Regions from separate parts of the Halomonas sp. THAF12 genome, predicted to be linked through region 1. Evidence: predicted binding sites of a transcription regulator. Region 1 holds the regulator's gene; each other region holds the start of a gene.
The links. Region 1 encodes sigma-54, which starts transcription at its own class of promoters, with help from an activator protein. Its sites were predicted from a motif close to TGGCACNNNNNTTGCTNT; they were not measured.

Region 1 (3,967 bases):
GCAGCATGCAGCTGACCGGCGACCGCGTGGAGATCCAGCGCAACGACGCCGGCCAGCTGACCACCGCCACCGCCACCGGCCAGCGCGCCTACCTGGAGCAGCAGCCCTCCCCGGATCAGCCGCTGGTCCGCGCCTGGGGCCGCACCGTGATCTACCACGTGGCCGAGCGGCGCATCGAGCTGGTCGACCAGGCCGAGCTGCACCAGGGCGGCGACACCTTCGACGGCGGCTACCTCGAATACTTCCTCGATCGCCGGGTGGTGCAGGCCCGCTCCGACGCCCAGGGCGTCGGCGAGAGCCAGCGCGTGCGCATGACCCTCGAGCCGGAACAGCAGGACGGCCCATGAAGACCCTGAGCGCCCGGAACCTGGCCAAGAGCTACAAGCGTCGCCGCGTGGTCCACGACATCAGCCTGGAGATCCAGCAGGGCCGCATCATCGGCCTGCTGGGCCCCAACGGCGCCGGCAAGACCACCTCCTTCTACATGATCGTCGGGCTGGTCCGCGCCGACGCCGGCCGTGTCGCCATCGACGACCGCGACCTCTCCGGCGCCGCCATGCATCAGCGCGCCCAGGCCGGGATCGGCTACCTGCCACAGGAAGCCTCGATCTTCCGCAAGCTGTCGGTGGCCGACAACATCATGGCGATCCTCGAGACCCGCCGCGACCTCGACCGCAGCGGCCGCAAGGCGCGCCTGGAGGCGCTGCTGGAGGAATTCCACATCACCCACATCCGCGACAACCTGGGCATGAGCCTGTCCGGCGGCGAACGCCGGCGGGTCGAGATCGCCCGGGCGCTGGCCACCGAGCCCGACTTCATCCTGCTCGACGAGCCCTTCGCCGGCGTCGACCCCATCTCGGTGGGCGACATCAAGGGCATCATCCGCCAGCTCAAGGCGCGCGAGATCGGCGTGCTGATCACCGACCACAACGTGCGCGAGACGCTGGACATCTGCGACGGCGCCTACATCGTCGGCGACGGCCAGATCATCGCCGAGGGTGACGCCGAGGAGATCCTCGCCAACCAGCGGGTGCGCGACGTCTACCTGGGCCAGGACTTCCGCCTCTGACCCCTTGGTCTTCGCAAGTCACTGATATACTGCCGCCATGCACGGACGGGCATGGTGATTGCCGTTGGCACGCTAATTGCTGCGAACACGCTTGCATGGCGGACGCCCGGGCACTAGGGTGGAAGACCTCTTCACCGCAGGATCGGACCGCTCGCCCATGGCCATGAAGGCATCCCTTCAACTGCGTGTCGGCACCCAGCTGACCATGACCCCTCAGCTGCAGCAGGCCATCGGCCTGCTGCAGCTCTCGACCCTCGATCTGCGCCAGGAGGTCCAGCAGGCCCTCGAGGCCAATCCCATGCTCGAGCTCGAGGACGACTTCGGCGAACAGGCCGTCAGCGAGACGCCGGACGACGACTGGTCGGACGAGATCCCGGAAGAGCTCAGCGTCGACAGCGACTGGTCCGACACCTTCCAGGACGCCGGCGGCAGCGGTGAGGCCCCCGACTTCGAGCGCCAGGCCGCCGGCCAGAGCCTGCAGAGCCATCTCGTCTGGCAGTTGGCGATGAGCGGTCTCGATGAGCGCGAGAGGCGCATCGCCGAGAGCCTGATCGATGCCGTGACCCCGGACGGCTATCTGGATCAGCCGCTGGACGAGCTGCGCGATGGCCTGCGCGCCCAGGGCCTCGAGGGGCTCGCCACCCGTGAGGTCGAAGCGGTGCTGCTGCGCCTGCAGCAGTTCGAGCCCACCGGGGTGTTCGCCCGCGATCTGCGCGAGTGCCTGCTGCTGCAGCTCGCCACCCTGCCCGATGACACCCCGCTGCTGCCCCAGGCCCGGCGCCTGGTGCGCCAGTTCCTGGAGGCCCTGGCCGGCAACGATCGCCGGCTGCTCAAGCGGCGCCTGGGGCTCGATGACGATACCCTCGAAGAGGTCATCGCCCTGATCCGCGGCCTCGACCCACGGCCGGGCAGCGAATTCGCCAGCGGCGACAGCGACTACGTGATTCCCGACCTGATCGCCCGCCACACCCCCCAGGGCTGGCGCGTCGAGCTCAACCCCGAGGCGATGCCGCGGCTGCGCATCCAGCCCGACTACGCGGCGCTGATCAAGCGCGCGGACAAGAGCGACGACAACCAGTTTCTCAAGGACCACCTGCAGGAGGCGCGCTGGCTGATCAAGAGCCTGGCCAGCCGCAACGATACCCTGCTGCGGGTCGGCCACGAGGTGATGACCCGTCAGATCGAGTTCCTCGAGCGCGGCGAGGAAGCCATGAAGCCGCTGATCCTGGCCGACATCGCCCAGGCCGTGGAGATGCACGAATCGACCATCTCCCGGGTCACCACCCAGAAGTTCATCCACACGCCGCGCGGCGTCTTCGAACTCAAGTACTTCTTCTCCAGCCAGGTCGGCGACGGCGAGGACGCCCACTCCAGCACCGCGATCCGCGCCCGCATCCGCAAGCTGATCGAGGGCGAGCCGCCACGCAAGCCGCTGTCCGACAGCAAGCTGGTCACCCTGCTCGCCGAGGAGGGCATCGAGGTCGCCCGTCGCACCGTCGCCAAGTATCGCGAAGCGATGCACATCCCGTCTTCCAGCCAGCGGAAACGCCTCGGCTGAGACCCCGCCGAAGGCGATTTCCAGAGCGTGAAAACGCGTCTGTCGCGGGGGGTTTGCAAGGCATCAAAAAGGGTTACAATCGAGTCACCACCCAAGGAGCAAGGAGCGTGTCATGCAAGTCAACCTCACCGGCCATCACGTGGAATTGACCGAGCCCCTGCGTGACTACGTGCAGGAGAAGCTCTCCCGCCTGGAACGTCACTACGACAACATCACCACCGTTCAGGTCACGCTCTCCGTCGAAAAAGAACGCCAGCAGGCCGCCTGCACGCTGCACGCCGCCGGTGCCGATCTGCACGCCGAAGCGATGGATGCCGACATGTACGCCGCCATCGACGCCCTTGCCGACAAGCTGGACCGCCAGCTCGTCAAGCACAAGGAAAAGACCCAGGCCCGCGCCCAGGGCGCCGCAAGCGTCCGCTGAGTCATGTCTCTTGAAACCATCCTTCCCCCCGAGCGCACCCTCTTCGGCGTGCCCGGGGGGAGCAAGAAACGGGTGCTGGAATTCTTCAGCACCTTCATTGCCCAGAACATTCCGAGTCTCGACAGCCAGGAAGTCTTCAGCCGGCTGATCGGGCGCGAACGGCTGGGCAGCACCGGCATCGGGCACGGGGTCGCCATTCCCCACTCCCGCAACCCGCACTGCAAGGCGCCCATCGCCGGCTTTCTCAAGCTCGCCGAACCGGTCGACTTCGATGCCATCGACGGCGAACCCGTCGACCTGGTGTTCGTGCTGCTGGTTCCCGAGGAAGCCGACGACGCCCACCTTGCCCTGCTCGGCCAGGTGGCCAGCGTGATGAACGACGCCGAGACCCGCAGCGCCCTGCGCCGGGCCGGCAGCCAGCGCGAGCTTCACGACAGCCTCCTCGACGCCATCCGACGACAGGCACCGGCCGCCAGCGGTCGCGGCTGAGCGCCGCCGCCTCGACCAGGAGACCCGACCCGTCATGCAGCTCGTCATCATCAGCGGACGCTCCGGCTCCGGCAAGTCGATCGCCCTGCAGGCCCTCGAGGACCTCGGCTTCTACGCCATCGACAACCTGCCGGCGATGCTGCTTGGCCCGCTGGTCGACGAGCTGCGCAGCGGTCAGTCCCTTCGCAGCGCCGTGGCGGTCAGCATCGACGCCCGTAACCTGCCCCACGCCCTGGAGCGCTTCCCGGCGCTGCTCGAGGACGTCCGCTCCCGCGACATCCAGTGCCAGGTGATCTATCTGACCACCGACGCACGCATCCTGCTGGAGCGCTATTCCGCCACCCGGCGCCGCCACCCCCTGACCCGGGACACCGAGATGACGCTGGCCGAGGCGATCGACCGCGAGGAAGACGCCCTGGCAGAGATC
Region 2 (3,967 bases), 490 kb from region 1:
AGCCGGCACCGCCCGCGAGATAGGCGAAGCCCGGGGCGAAACCGCAGAAGGCGACGCGATAGTCGTGCTCGCCGTGGCGCCGGATCACCTCGTCGGTGGTGAGGTCCAGCAGCCGTGCGACGTCATCGAGGTCCTCGCCGGCGTAGTGCACGGGAATCTCGATCCGCTCGCCCCGGCGATGGTCGCCGCCGCTCGGCGGCTGGGCGAGCAGGCCCCGGGTCAGCTCGGCGGCCGTGATGCGCTCTGGCGCGAAGTGCACCAGCAGCGTGCGTGCGGCGGGCACCAGCGTGGTGACCCCGGCGATCGGCGCTTGCTGAAGGCGCTCGTGGAGCCCGAGCGTCTGCGCCAGGTCGTCGAGCTCGACCAGCAGGGCGCGCTGGTTGACGGGAAGAATTCTCATGCTGGCTCCCGGGACGTTGCGGAACCGGTTCCGACGAAGGCATGCAGGTTTACGCCGGCGGCGAGCAGGCGCTCACGCACGGCCTGGGCCATGGCGATCGCGCCGGGGCTGTCGCCATGCACGCAGATGGAGTCGGCGGCGATGGCGACCTCGTCGCCTTCCACGCTTTCGAGCGTGCCATGCCGGACCAGGCGCAGCATGCGTTCGGCGACGAGATCGACATCGTGCAGCACCGCGCCGGCCTCGCGGCGCGAGACCAGCCGGCCGTCGCGATGGTAGGCGCGGTCGGCGAAGGCCTCGGCGGCGGTGGCGAGGCCGGCGTCCCGGGCCCAGTCGTTCAGCGGCGAGCCGGCCAGCGTCATCAGTACCAGGGAGGCATCGGCGGCCTGGATGGCCTCGATCACCGCCTCGGCCTGGCGACGGTCGTGAGCGATGGCGTGATAGAGCGCGCCGTGCGGCTTGACGTAGCGCACGGCGGTACCGGCCGCGCCGGCCATGCCCTGCAGGGCGCCGATCTGGTAGATCACATCGGCGCGCAGCTCGTCGCTGGCGATCTCCATCGGGCGGCGGCCGAAGCCGACCAGGTCCGGGTAGCTGACGTGGGCGCCGACGGTCACGCCGCGCTCGGCGGCGGCGGCCAGGGTGCGGGCCATGCCGGCGGGGTCGCCGGCATGGAAGCCGCAGGCGATGTTGGCGCTGGTGACCAGGCCCAGCATGGCGTCGTCGTCACCCATGCGCCACTGGCCGAAGCTCTCGCCGAGATCGCTGTTCAGGTCGATGCGGGACATATGCGGACTCCTCGATCAGGTCGCCGGCGACAGGAAGGCGAAGATGGGGCCGATGGACTGATAGCCCATGTACCAGGTCAGGGCGCAGACCGCGGTACCGGAGACCAGCAGCCAGCGCGGGTAGCGGTGGCCGTGCATGAGGTCGCTGCGACGCCAGGCCACGTACAGGAAGAGCGTCAGGCCGATCGGCAGGACCAGGCCGTTGAAGCCGCCGGCGAAGATCAGCAGGGCGGCTGGCGGCGTGCCCAGCGACAGGAAGACGAGCAGCGAGGCGCCGATGAACACCAGGGTGGCGCGATTGCGCGCCGGCTCGCCGATGCTCGGGCGGAAGGCGCTCAGGAAGGTCATGCAGGTATAGGAGGCGCCGATGACGCTGGTGATGCCGGCGGCCCACAGGATCAGGCCGAAGGCGCGCAGGCCGAGCTCGCCCGCCGCCGCTTGAAAGGCCTGGGCCGCCGGGTTGGCGTTCTGCCCGGAGACGTCGATGATCACGCCGCTGGCGACCACGCCGAGGATGGCCAGGAACAGGATGTAGCGCATCACGCCGGTGACCAGGATGCCGCGCAGGGCCGCCCGGGAGACGGTCTCGACGTTCTCCGCGCCGCCCAGGCCGCGGTCCAGGATGCGGTGCGCCCCGGCATAGGTGATGTAACCGCCGACGGTGCCGCCCACGATGGTGGTGATGGTGGCGAAGTTGATGGTGTCCGGCAGCACGGTCTGGCGCAGGGCCTCGCCGATCGGCGGCTGGGAGGCCAGCGCCACGAACACCGTCATGGCCAGCATCACTACCCCAAGCACGATGATGATGCGGTCGATGGCGATGCCGGCACGGCGCGACGAGAAGATGCCCACCGCGACCAGCGCGCTGATCAGGCCGCCCCACTGGGTATCGAGCCCCATCAGGGCGTTGAGCCCGAGCCCGGCGCCGGCGATGTTGCCGACGTTGAAGGTCAGGCCGCTCACGATGATCAGCACCGCGAGCAGGTAGCCGCTGCCGGGCAGCGCGGCATGGGCGACTTCCGGTGCGCGCAGGCCGGTGACGGTGACCACCCGCCAGATGTTCAGCTGCACGACCAGGTCGATCACGATCGAGGCCAGGATGCCGAAGGCGAAGGCGGCCCCCATCAGCGAGGTGAAGGTGGCGGTCTGGGTGATGAAGCCGGGGCCGACGGCGGAGGTGGCCATCAGGAAGATGGCGCCGATCAGCGAGGCCCGCCGGGAGCGGACGAACCCGGCATCGGTTGCACTAGCCATGTAGAGGAACTCCAGGATGGGGATTGTTATGGCTCGTCGAGGCAAGTTGCATGCCATGTTCCGACGATTTCTTTGTTTTGTAGCCTATGGTTGGTGTGATTGTTCAACAATAGAGATGTTGTCCATGACGGGATATGCGACTTGTGTCTCATGTTGGGGCGACATCCGGGGGCAATGCGCCAAGAGGGTGCGTCGTGCGAGCTTGTCGTATGGGGGCGTAACCGCGAACATGAGCGGCAAAGGCGACGATCGGGACGGGCAGGCATGAACAGGCAAGGAGTAGAGGGCAGGGGCCGGGCGCTGGGAGAAACCGTCGGCGACGAGATACGTCGCCTGCTGGTGGAGGGCGAGCTGGTGCCGGGGCAGCGGCTGTCCGAGAGCGCCCTGGGGGAGCGGCTGGGCGTGTCACGCAATACGCTGCGCGAGGCGTTTCGCGGTCTGGCGCACGAGGGGCTGGTGACGCATCGCCCCAACCGTGGCGTCTTCGTGACCACGCCGAGCCTGGCCTCGCTGGTCGACATCTATCGGCTACGGCGCTTTATCGAGTGTCAGGCGCTGAGGGAGGCCGTGCCGGGCCATCCGGCGGGGCAGCGGATGCGCACGGCCATCGAGCAGGCCCGTGACGGCCGCGAGCGGCAGGACTGGCAGGCGGTGGGATCGTCCAACATGGCCTTTCATGCCGCGATCGTGTCGCTGGCCGACAGCCCGCGGCTGGATGCCTTCTTCCGCCAGGTTTCGGCGGAGCTGCGCTTGGCCTTCGGCATGCTGAGCGACCAGGAGTGGCTTCACGGTCCCTACGTCGAGCGGAACCTGCACGTCCTGGAGGCCTTCGAGGGCGGCGATCCGGCGCAGGCGGCGACGCTGCTCGAGCAGTATCTGTCACAGTCGGAGCGCACGCTGCTGGCGGCCTACGCTCGTGACAATCCTGCCGACTGAGGGCGGCGCGGGCGTTCACTCATCCAGCCGGGTCAGGCCTTCCTGAGTGCTGGAGGCGACCAGGCGGCCCTGGCGGTCGTAGATGCTGCCGCGAGTGAAGGCGCGGGCGCCGCCGGCCCAGGGGCTGTCCATGTCGTAGAGCAGCCAGTCGTTGACCCTGACGTCGCGATGGAACCACAGCGAGTGGTCGAGGCTGGCGATGCGCAGGTCGGGGTCGCCGAAGCGCTTGCCGTGGGGCACCAGCGCGGTGGTCAGCAGGTGGAAATCCGAGCTGTAGGCGAGCAGGTAGCGGTGCAGCGCCGGATCGTCCGGCAGCTCGCCGGCGAGGCGGAACCACAGCCGCTTGCGCGCCGGACGACCGGGAACGGCGTCCTCCTCGACGTGGCAGAACTCGATGGGATGGCCGGGAAAGCGCTCGTGCAGGTTGGCCCGGTCGAGCGCATCCGGGGAGGGCACCTCGGGCATCGTCGGCTGGTGGTCGAGGCCGTGGTCCTGGCCGTGGAAGGAGGCGCTGCAGAAGAAGATCGGCCGGCCCTTCTGGATGGCGGTGATGCGGCGGGTGGTGAAGCTGCGGCCGTCGCGCACCGCG
Region 3 (3,967 bases), 1.4 Mb from region 1:
ACGGTCAGCGCCGGCAGCGCCTCGACGGCGGCCGGGTCGCACAGCGTATCGGAGATCGCCAGATCCTCGATGCCGGTGATGCAGATGATGTCGCCGGCGGTGGCTTCGTCGGTCTGCACGCGCTCGAGGCCGAGGTGGGTCATCACCTGGCCGATCTTGCCGCGGCGGGTGTTGCCTTCCTTGGAGACGACGGTGACCTGCTGGTTCGGCTTGACGCTGCCGCGGGTGATGCGGCCCAGGCCGATGACGCCGACGTAGCTGTTGTAGTCCAGCGCGGAGACCTGCATCTGGAACGGGGCTTCCAGCTCGACCTTGGGCGGCTCGACGATGTCGACGATGGCCTCGAACATCGGTCGCATGTCGTCGCTCAGCTCTTCCGGCTCGGTGCCGGCGATGCCGTTGAGCGCGGAGCAGTAGACGATCGGGAAGTCGAGCTGCTCGTCGGAGGCGCCGAGGTTGTCGAACAGGTCGAAGATCTGGTCGATGACCCAGTCGGGACGGGCGCCCGGGCGGTCGATCTTGTTGACCACGACGATCGGCTTGAGGCCCTGGTCGAAGGCCTTCTGGGTCACGAAGCGGGTCTGCGGCATCGGGCCGTCGACGGCGTCGACCATCAGCAGCACGGAGTCGACCATGGACATCACGCGCTCGACTTCGCCACCGAAGTCGGCGTGTCCCGGGGTGTCCACGATGTTGATGTGGTAGTCGCGGCCGTTGCCGTCATCCCAGCGGATCGCCGTGTTCTTGGCCAGGATGGTGATGCCGCGTTCCTTCTCCTGGTCGTTGGAGTCCATGATGCGCTCCTGGCCTTCGGCCTTGCGGTCCAGGGTGCCGGACTGCTGGAGGAGCTTGTCGACCAGGGTGGTCTTGCCGTGGTCGACGTGAGCGATGATGGCGATGTTGCGAAGATTCTCGATCACGACGGGATCCTGCTGGGAAAATTGGGGTGGCATTATAGGGTCAGGACCTCGACGCTACCAGCCTTGTGGCGTCCGGAATCCGGATCGTCGCGGTGTTTTTCGCCCGCGCGTCGCCGCGGGGCGCCTGGCGCGGCGGCTGGGCGGCGGAAGCGTCGGGCTGGTGCGCAAGAAAAGACGATGTGCACATATTTGGTGCATCGGGGGCGTGCGAGCGTCATCTTGGGGCGCATTCCGGCGGACGAGAAGGCGCCATGAGCGGGCATGATGCAGATTGGTGACTCTGCACTCTCATGAAGCAGGTTTTTTTCTTCTTTCTTCTCAGTCGTTTATGGAAATGATTTCGGCGAATGTCGCCATTTTGGCACGCCATCTGCATTATTTGGGGCAATGCCATGGTCGTGCATGGCGGCGTGGGCATCGCACCGACGTCATGCTACAACGTCGACTGGACACACCCGCGACCGACGACAGACAGATTCAGCGGAATATCATAACCAGCCACTGTACCCTGGAGGACCTCATGTCCGAGAAGACTCTCGCCCTGATCGAAGAACACGACGTGAAGTGGATCGACCTGCGCTTCACCGACACCAAAGGCAAGGAACAGCACGTCACCATTCCGGCCCGTGACGTCGATGAAGAGTTCTTCGAGAACGGCCAGATGTTCGATGGCTCCTCCATCTCCGGCTGGAAGGGCATCAACGAGTCCGACATGATTCTGCGCCCGGAAGACGGCACCGGCTTCCTCGACCCCTTCACCGAAGACGCCACCCTGATCCTGCGCTGCGACATCATCGAGCCGGCCACCATGCAGGGCTACGAGCGTGATCCGCGCTCCATCGCCAAGCGCGCCGAGGCCTACCTGCAGTCCACCGGCCTGGGCGACACCGCCTTCTTCGGTCCGGAGCCCGAGTTCTTCATCTTCGACGAGGTGCACTGGAAGGCCGACATCGAAGGCGCCATGTACAAGATCACCTCCGAGGAAGGCGCCTGGGCCACCGACCGTCAGGTCGAGGGCGGTAACCTGGCGCACCGTCCGCGCGTCAAGGGCGGCTACTTCCCGGTGCCCCCGGTCGACAGCTTCCACGACATCCGTGGCGCCATGTGCAACACCCTCGAGGCCATCGGCCAGTCCGTCGAGGTGCACCACCACGAGGTCGCCAACGCCGGCCAGAACGAGATCGGCGTCAAGTTCAACACCCTGGTGAAGAAGGCCGACGAACTTCAGGAAATGAAGTACGTGGTGCACAACGTCGCCCACGCCTACGGCAAGACCGCCACCTTCATGCCCAAGCCGCTGGTCGGTGACAACGGTTCCGGCATGCACGTTCACCAGTCCTTCTGGAAGGACGGCGAGAACCAGTTCGCCGGTGACGAGTACGCCGGCCTGTCCGAAATGGCGCTCTACTACATCGGCGGCATCATCAAGCACGCCCGTGCCCTGAACGCCTTCACCAACGCCTCCACCAACTCCTACAAGCGTCTGGTGCCGGGCTTCGAGGCGCCGGTCATGCTGGCCTACAGCGCCCGCAACCGCTCCGCGTCCATCCGCATCCCCTACACCGCGAGCCCCAAGGGCAAGCGCGTCGAGGCTCGTTTCCCCGACCCGACCGCCAACCCGTACCTGTGCTTCGCGGCGATGCTGATGGCCGGTATCGATGGCATCAAGAACAAGATCCATCCCGGCGACGCCATGGACAAGAACCTCTATGACCTGCCGCCGGAAGAAGGCAAGTCCATCCCGACCGTCGCCGAGAGCCTGGACCAGGCCCTCGAGGCGCTGGCCGAGGACCGCGCCTTCCTGACCGAGGGTGGCGTGTTCACCGACGAGATGATCGATGCCTACATCGAGCTCAAGGAAGAGGACGTCGAGCGCCTGCGCATGACCACTCATCCGGTCGAGTTCGACATGTACTACAGCTGCTGATGCCGCGCGGCGCCCGGCGCCGCGCTCCAGCACGCGAAAGGCACGCCCGTGGGCGTGCCTTTTTTTGTGCGTCTTTCTCCCGGGGCCTCCGCCCGGGATCAGTAGATCAGCATATGGCCGCCGATGCCCATGGCGAAGCCGAACACCGCCCCCAGCGGCGGGCCCCAGTGGCGCTCGAGCCGGGCCTGGGGCGCCAGGTCCTGGAACACCGAGTAGAGGATGCCGCCGGCGGCGAACAGCATGATCGCGGCCACCGTGGACGGGTAGGCGGCCAGCCACCAGTAGCCGCTCAGGCCGGCCAGCGGCCCCAGCCAGGCCATGGCGAAGAACATCGTCAGCAGGCGCCGGGTCGAGTAGTGGGTGTTCTCGCGCAGCTCGCGATAGGCGTTGAAGCCCTCCGGCAGGTTCTGCAGCGTCATCAGCAGCGCCAGCAGCACGCCGCTGCCGCCGCCGTAGGCGAAGGCCGCGCCCAGGGCCAGGGCCTCGGGCAGGAAGTCGGCGAGCATGGCGGTGAGCTGGCTGGCGGGGGTGCCGTTGCGGTAGAGGGCGATATCGAGCGCCATGAAGGTCAGGCCGCCGGCGAGGAACCAGGCCATGGCCGGCGCCAGGTCCAGGGCCTCGAAGCTGTTCGGCACCAGCACCAGGGCCACCGCCGAGAGCAGCGCGCCACCGCCGAAGGCGATGATGCCGTGGCGCAGCTCGTTTTCCAGCCAGTTCGGCCGGATGCGCTCCTCCTTGGCCACCCAGCCGCCCAGCGGCATCGCCATGCCGGCCATCAGGGTCAGCGCTATCACCTTCTCCCACGCGTCCATGCAGCTCGCTCCTTGGCTTGTCGTGTCGCAGAATCATCCTACTCGCATTCGCTCGGCCCGCGAACGTGGATTCCGTTCCGGGGCCGCCCTGGTCTAGGCTTGGAGCATGATGACGGCAGGCGCAAGGCGCGCCATGGACGGCCGTCACGGACCCGGGAGAGACACATGCACAAGGTTGTCATGACACTGGCGCTGAGCCTGGCGCTGAGCCTGCCGGCGGCGGCACAGACCATCTATCGCACCACCGACGCCCAGGGCAACGTCGTCTTCACCGACGATCCAAAGCGCGGCGGCGAGGCGATGGAGCT
Region 4 (3,967 bases), 1.5 Mb from region 1:
GACGTCGAGCTGGCGGGTCAGGTGGTCCACGACCCTTGCCATCTCGCCGACCTCCGGGCGCAGCCCGGTGAGGCGCTGTGCCACCGGCGGCTCGCCCAGCGGCAGCGTCGGCAGATGCTCCAGGGCGCGATCCAGATAGGGTGGCAGGGCCAGCCAGTCCCGGGCCTGGCGACGGTGCTCGGGCGCCTCGGCCAGCCAGCCGGCGGCGGCGACCAGGGCCCGGATCATGGCCGCGAGGGTGGCGGGGTGGCGCCCGGCCCAGTCGCGGGTCACGCCGAGCATCTTCTCGGGATGGTCGGGCCACAGCTGGGCGCCGGTGGCGACGACATGCCCGCCGCCGCGCTGGGCGGCCTGGCTGCCCCAGGGCTCGCCGACGCAGAAGCCGTCGATGCGCCCCTGCTCGAGGGCCTCGACCATGCGCGACGGCGGCAGGGCGACCAGCTCGACGTCGCGATTGGGGTCGAGGCCGCCCAGGGTCAGCCAGTCGCGCAGCTGGTAGTGGTGGCCGGAGAAGGGGTGGACCATGGCCAGCCGCGGACGTGGCGCGCCGCGCCGGCGCAGCCGCTCGGCGAAGTCGCGGGCGTTGACGGCCGGGTCCCGGCCGCCGGGCGAGCCGTCGAGGGGCGTCGCCATGCCTTCCGCCCAGTAGGACGACAGCACCAGGGTATTGCCGTTGCGGCCGAGCACCAGCGGCGCCAGGACGTCGCAGGGCGGCCCGGAGGCGCCGAGGCTCATGGCCAGCGGCAGCGGGGCCAGCAGCTGGGCGCCGTCGAGCATGCCGGCGGCCAGCTTGTCGCGCAGGGTCGACCAGGCGCTCTCCCGCGACAGCGTGACGTCGAGCCCCTCGGCGGCGAAGAAGCCGCCTTCCCGGGCGACGATCGGCAGGGCGGCGTCCAGCAGCGGGACGATGCCCAGGGTCAGTCGGGGACGCTCGGGGGCATGGGGCATGCTCATAGGCCTTTCTCCAGTCCTTCGAGGATATCGATCACGTTGCCGGCCACCTCGCCGATGCGCTGGCCGCGGTCCATGGCCAGCTTGCGCAGCGTCTGGTAGGCCTGGGGCTCGTCGCAGTCCTGGTGCTTCATCAGCATGCCCTTGGCCTTCTCGATGCGCTTGCGGTCGGCGAGCTGGGTGCGGGTGCGGTCGAGCTCCTGGCGCATCGACTGGAAGGCGTCGAAGCGGGCCACGGCGACCTCGAGGATCGCCCGGACCCGGGTCGGCACCAGGCCGTCGACCACGTAGGCGCTGACGCCGGCCTTGAGGGCGGCCTGCATGGAGTCGGGATCGTGCTGGTCGGCGAAGAACACCACCGGCCGCGGGTTCTCCCGGTGCAGCTGCGACATGCTGTCGAGGGTGTCGCGGTCGGGGGATTCCATGTCGATGATGACCACGTCGGGCGCGTGGCGCTCGACCATGTCGTTGAGGCTGGCCGGGCTCTGCAGGTGGCAGATCACTTCGTGCCCCTCCTGGCCGAGGGCCTCCTCGACCATGGCGGCGCGCACGCTCTCGTCGTCGACCAGCAGGATTCGCAAGGGCTGGGGCATGGCATAGGGCTCGTGATGGGGAAACGGTCAGGCCCAGTTCATGCAAGAGCCATTCCAGCCGCATCGGCGCCGAGCGACGGTGGTGCATCGGTCGCCGACGCCGTCCTTTTGCACCACGAAGAGGCGGAGCGGGGCGGAAAATGCCGCCGGCTGGTGCAGGCGAGATCGCCGAGACGGCCGCGATGGCTTGAGTGCCGACGCTTTCCTTCCGCCTGGCATGCCGTTTGCTTTTCTCATGGAAAGACATTCCCGAGTCGCCACGGCGGCGACTCACGGCAACGACGCCCACCCCCGTGCCCACCCGGCATGGCGGTGGGCGTCGTCGTGTCGGGACCATGATCGAGGAGAGCAGCATGCAACAGGCGCGCACCACCTGCCCCTACTGCGGCGTCGGCTGCGGCGTGACGGCCGACATCGAGGACGGGCGCATCACCGGCGTGGAGGGTGACGGCGACCACCCGGCCAACTACGGGCGGCTGTGCGTCAAGGGCTCGGCGCTGGCCGAGACCCTGGGCGATCACGGCCGCCTGACCCGGCCCCGGGTCGACGGCGTCGAGGTCGACTGGGACACCGCCCTCGAGGCGGTGGCCGGCCGCCTCCAGGCCACCCGCGAGCGCGCCGGCGATCACGCCGTGGCGGCCTACCTGTCCGGCCAGCTGCTGACCGAGGACTATTACGTCGCCAACAAGCTGTTCAAGGGCTTTCTCGGCACGCCGCACCTGGATACCAACTCGCGGCTGTGCATGGCCTCGGCGGTGGCCGCCTACAAGCGCTCGCTGGGCGCCGACGCCGTGCCGTGCTGCTACGAGGACCTGGAGGAGGCCGAGCTGGTGGTGCTGGTGGGGTCCAACCTGGCCTGGAACCATCCGGTGCTCTATCAGCGCCTGCGCACCGCCAAGAGTCGCAATCCGCTGATGCGAGTGGTGGTGATCGACCCGCGGATCACCGACAGCTGCGAGATCGCCGATTTGTACCTGGGGCTCAGGCCCGGCAGCGACGCCCGGCTGTTCACCGGCCTGCTGGCCTGGATGGCCGACAAGGGCCGGCTCGACGACGTCTATCTGGGCAAGCATACCGACGGGCTCGACGCGGCCCTGGCCGCGGCCCGCGAGGACGACGTGTCCATCGCGGCCATTGCCGCCGACTGCGACGTCGACGCCGAGCGGCTGGAGACCTTCTTCTACTGGTTCGCCAGCCAGCTGCACGTGGTGACCCTCTACTCCCAGGGCATCAACCAGTCGTCCAGCGGCACCGACAAGTGCCAGGCGATCATCAACTGCCACCTGGCCGGCGGCAAGATCGGCCTGCCCGGCGCCGGGCCGTTCTCGATCACCGGCCAGCCCAACGCCATGGGCGGCCGCGAGGTGGGCGGGTTGGCCAACCAGCTCGCCGCCCACATGGACTACGACTCCCCCGGCGCGCGCGACCGCGTGACGCGCTTCTGGGCCACCGACCACCTGACGCCGACCCTGCCCGAGGCGCCGGGGCACAAGGCGGTGGCGCTGTTCGAGGCCATCGAGCGCGGCGAGATCCAGGCGCTGTGGGTGATGGCCACCAATCCCGCGGTCAGCCTGCCCGACGCCAATCGGGTGCGGGCGGCGCTCGAGACGTGCCCGCTGGTGATCGTCTCCGAATGCATGGCCGACACCGATCTGCTGCCCTACGCCGATATCGTGCTGCCGGCCTCGTCGTGGTCGGAGAAGGACGGCACCGTGACCAACTCCGAGCGGCGGATCTCGCGTCAGCGCGGGATGCTGCCGCCGCCGGGCGAGGCGCGACACGACTGGTGGATCGTCTGCGAGGCGGCGCGCCGGCTGGGTTTCGGCGAGGCCTTCGACTACGGCCATCCCGGCGAGATCTTCGCCGAGCACGCCCGGCTCTCCGGCTTCGAGAACGCCTCCGGGCAGCCGGGCCACGAGGCGCGGCCGTTCGACATCTCGGCGCTGGCGGGGCTCGACCGCGCCGGCTACGACGCCCTGGCGCCGATCCAGTGGCCGGTGACCGCCGAGGCCCCGCGCGGCACCGCGCGGCTGTTCGAGGACGGTCGCTTCGCCACCGCGGACGGCCGGGCCCGGCTGCTGCCGGTGCGTCCGCGCGGCCCCGAACAGGCGCTCAGCGCCGCGCGTCCGCTGCGCCTCAACACCGGCCGGGTGCGCGACCAGTGGCACACCATGACCCGCACCGCCCGGGCGCCGCGGCTGATGAATCACCGCGCCGAGCCCTTCATCGAGATCACCCCCGAGGACGCCGCCGCCTTCGGCGTCGGCGACCAGCAGCTGGCGCGGCTGACCGGCGCCGGCGGCGAGTACCGCGCCCGGGTGCGGCTGACCAAGGGCCAGCGCCGCGGCGAGGCCTTCGTGCCGATGCACTGGACCGACCGCTTCACCGGCGCGGCGCGCACCGGCGGCCTGCTCGCCGCCCAT

Region 2: FIU88_RS14270 (NRAMP family divalent metal transporter) is a predicted target of sigma-54. The motif match lies at 2,481-2,498, and genes of this name have one in related genera.
Region 3: glnA (glutamate--ammonia ligase) is a predicted target of sigma-54. The motif match lies at 1,280-1,297, and genes of this name have one in related genera.
Region 4: FIU88_RS05065 (nitrate reductase) is a predicted target of sigma-54. The motif match lies at 1,758-1,775, and genes of this name have one in related genera.

The regions. Positions count from the first base shown of each region.
Region 1 covers NZ_CP045399.1:2,587,228-2,591,194, forward strand. Annotated here, with positions in the region: gene lptA (lipopolysaccharide transport periplasmic protein LptA) at 1-347, shown strand, start outside; gene lptB (LPS export ABC transporter ATP-binding protein) at 344-1,069, shown strand; gene FIU88_RS11940 (RNA polymerase factor sigma-54) at 1,227-2,627, shown strand; gene raiA (ribosome-associated translation inhibitor RaiA) at 2,740-3,051, shown strand; gene FIU88_RS11950 (PTS sugar transporter subunit IIA) at 3,055-3,540, shown strand; gene rapZ (RNase adapter RapZ) at 3,575-3,967, shown strand, end outside.
Region 2 covers NZ_CP045399.1:3,075,364-3,079,330, reverse strand. Annotated here, with positions in the region: gene FIU88_RS14280 (urea amidolyase family protein) at 1-400, opposite strand, end outside; gene FIU88_RS14275 (LamB/YcsF family protein) at 397-1,188, opposite strand; gene FIU88_RS14270 (NRAMP family divalent metal transporter) at 1,204-2,442, opposite strand; gene FIU88_RS14265 (GntR family transcriptional regulator) at 2,707-3,378, shown strand; gene FIU88_RS14260 (acyl-CoA thioesterase II) at 3,394-3,967, opposite strand, start outside.
Region 3 covers NZ_CP045399.1:216,199-220,165, forward strand. Annotated here, with positions in the region: gene typA (translational GTPase TypA) at 1-920, opposite strand, end outside; gene glnA (glutamate--ammonia ligase) at 1,441-2,847, shown strand; gene FIU88_RS00970 (ZIP family metal transporter) at 2,946-3,659, opposite strand; gene FIU88_RS00975 (DUF4124 domain-containing protein) at 3,825-3,967, shown strand, end outside.
Region 4 covers NZ_CP045399.1:1,121,014-1,124,980, forward strand. Annotated here, with positions in the region: gene FIU88_RS05055 (CmpA/NrtA family ABC transporter substrate-binding protein) at 1-954, opposite strand, end outside; gene FIU88_RS05060 (ANTAR domain-containing response regulator) at 951-1,544, opposite strand; gene FIU88_RS05065 (nitrate reductase) at 1,898-3,967, shown strand, end outside.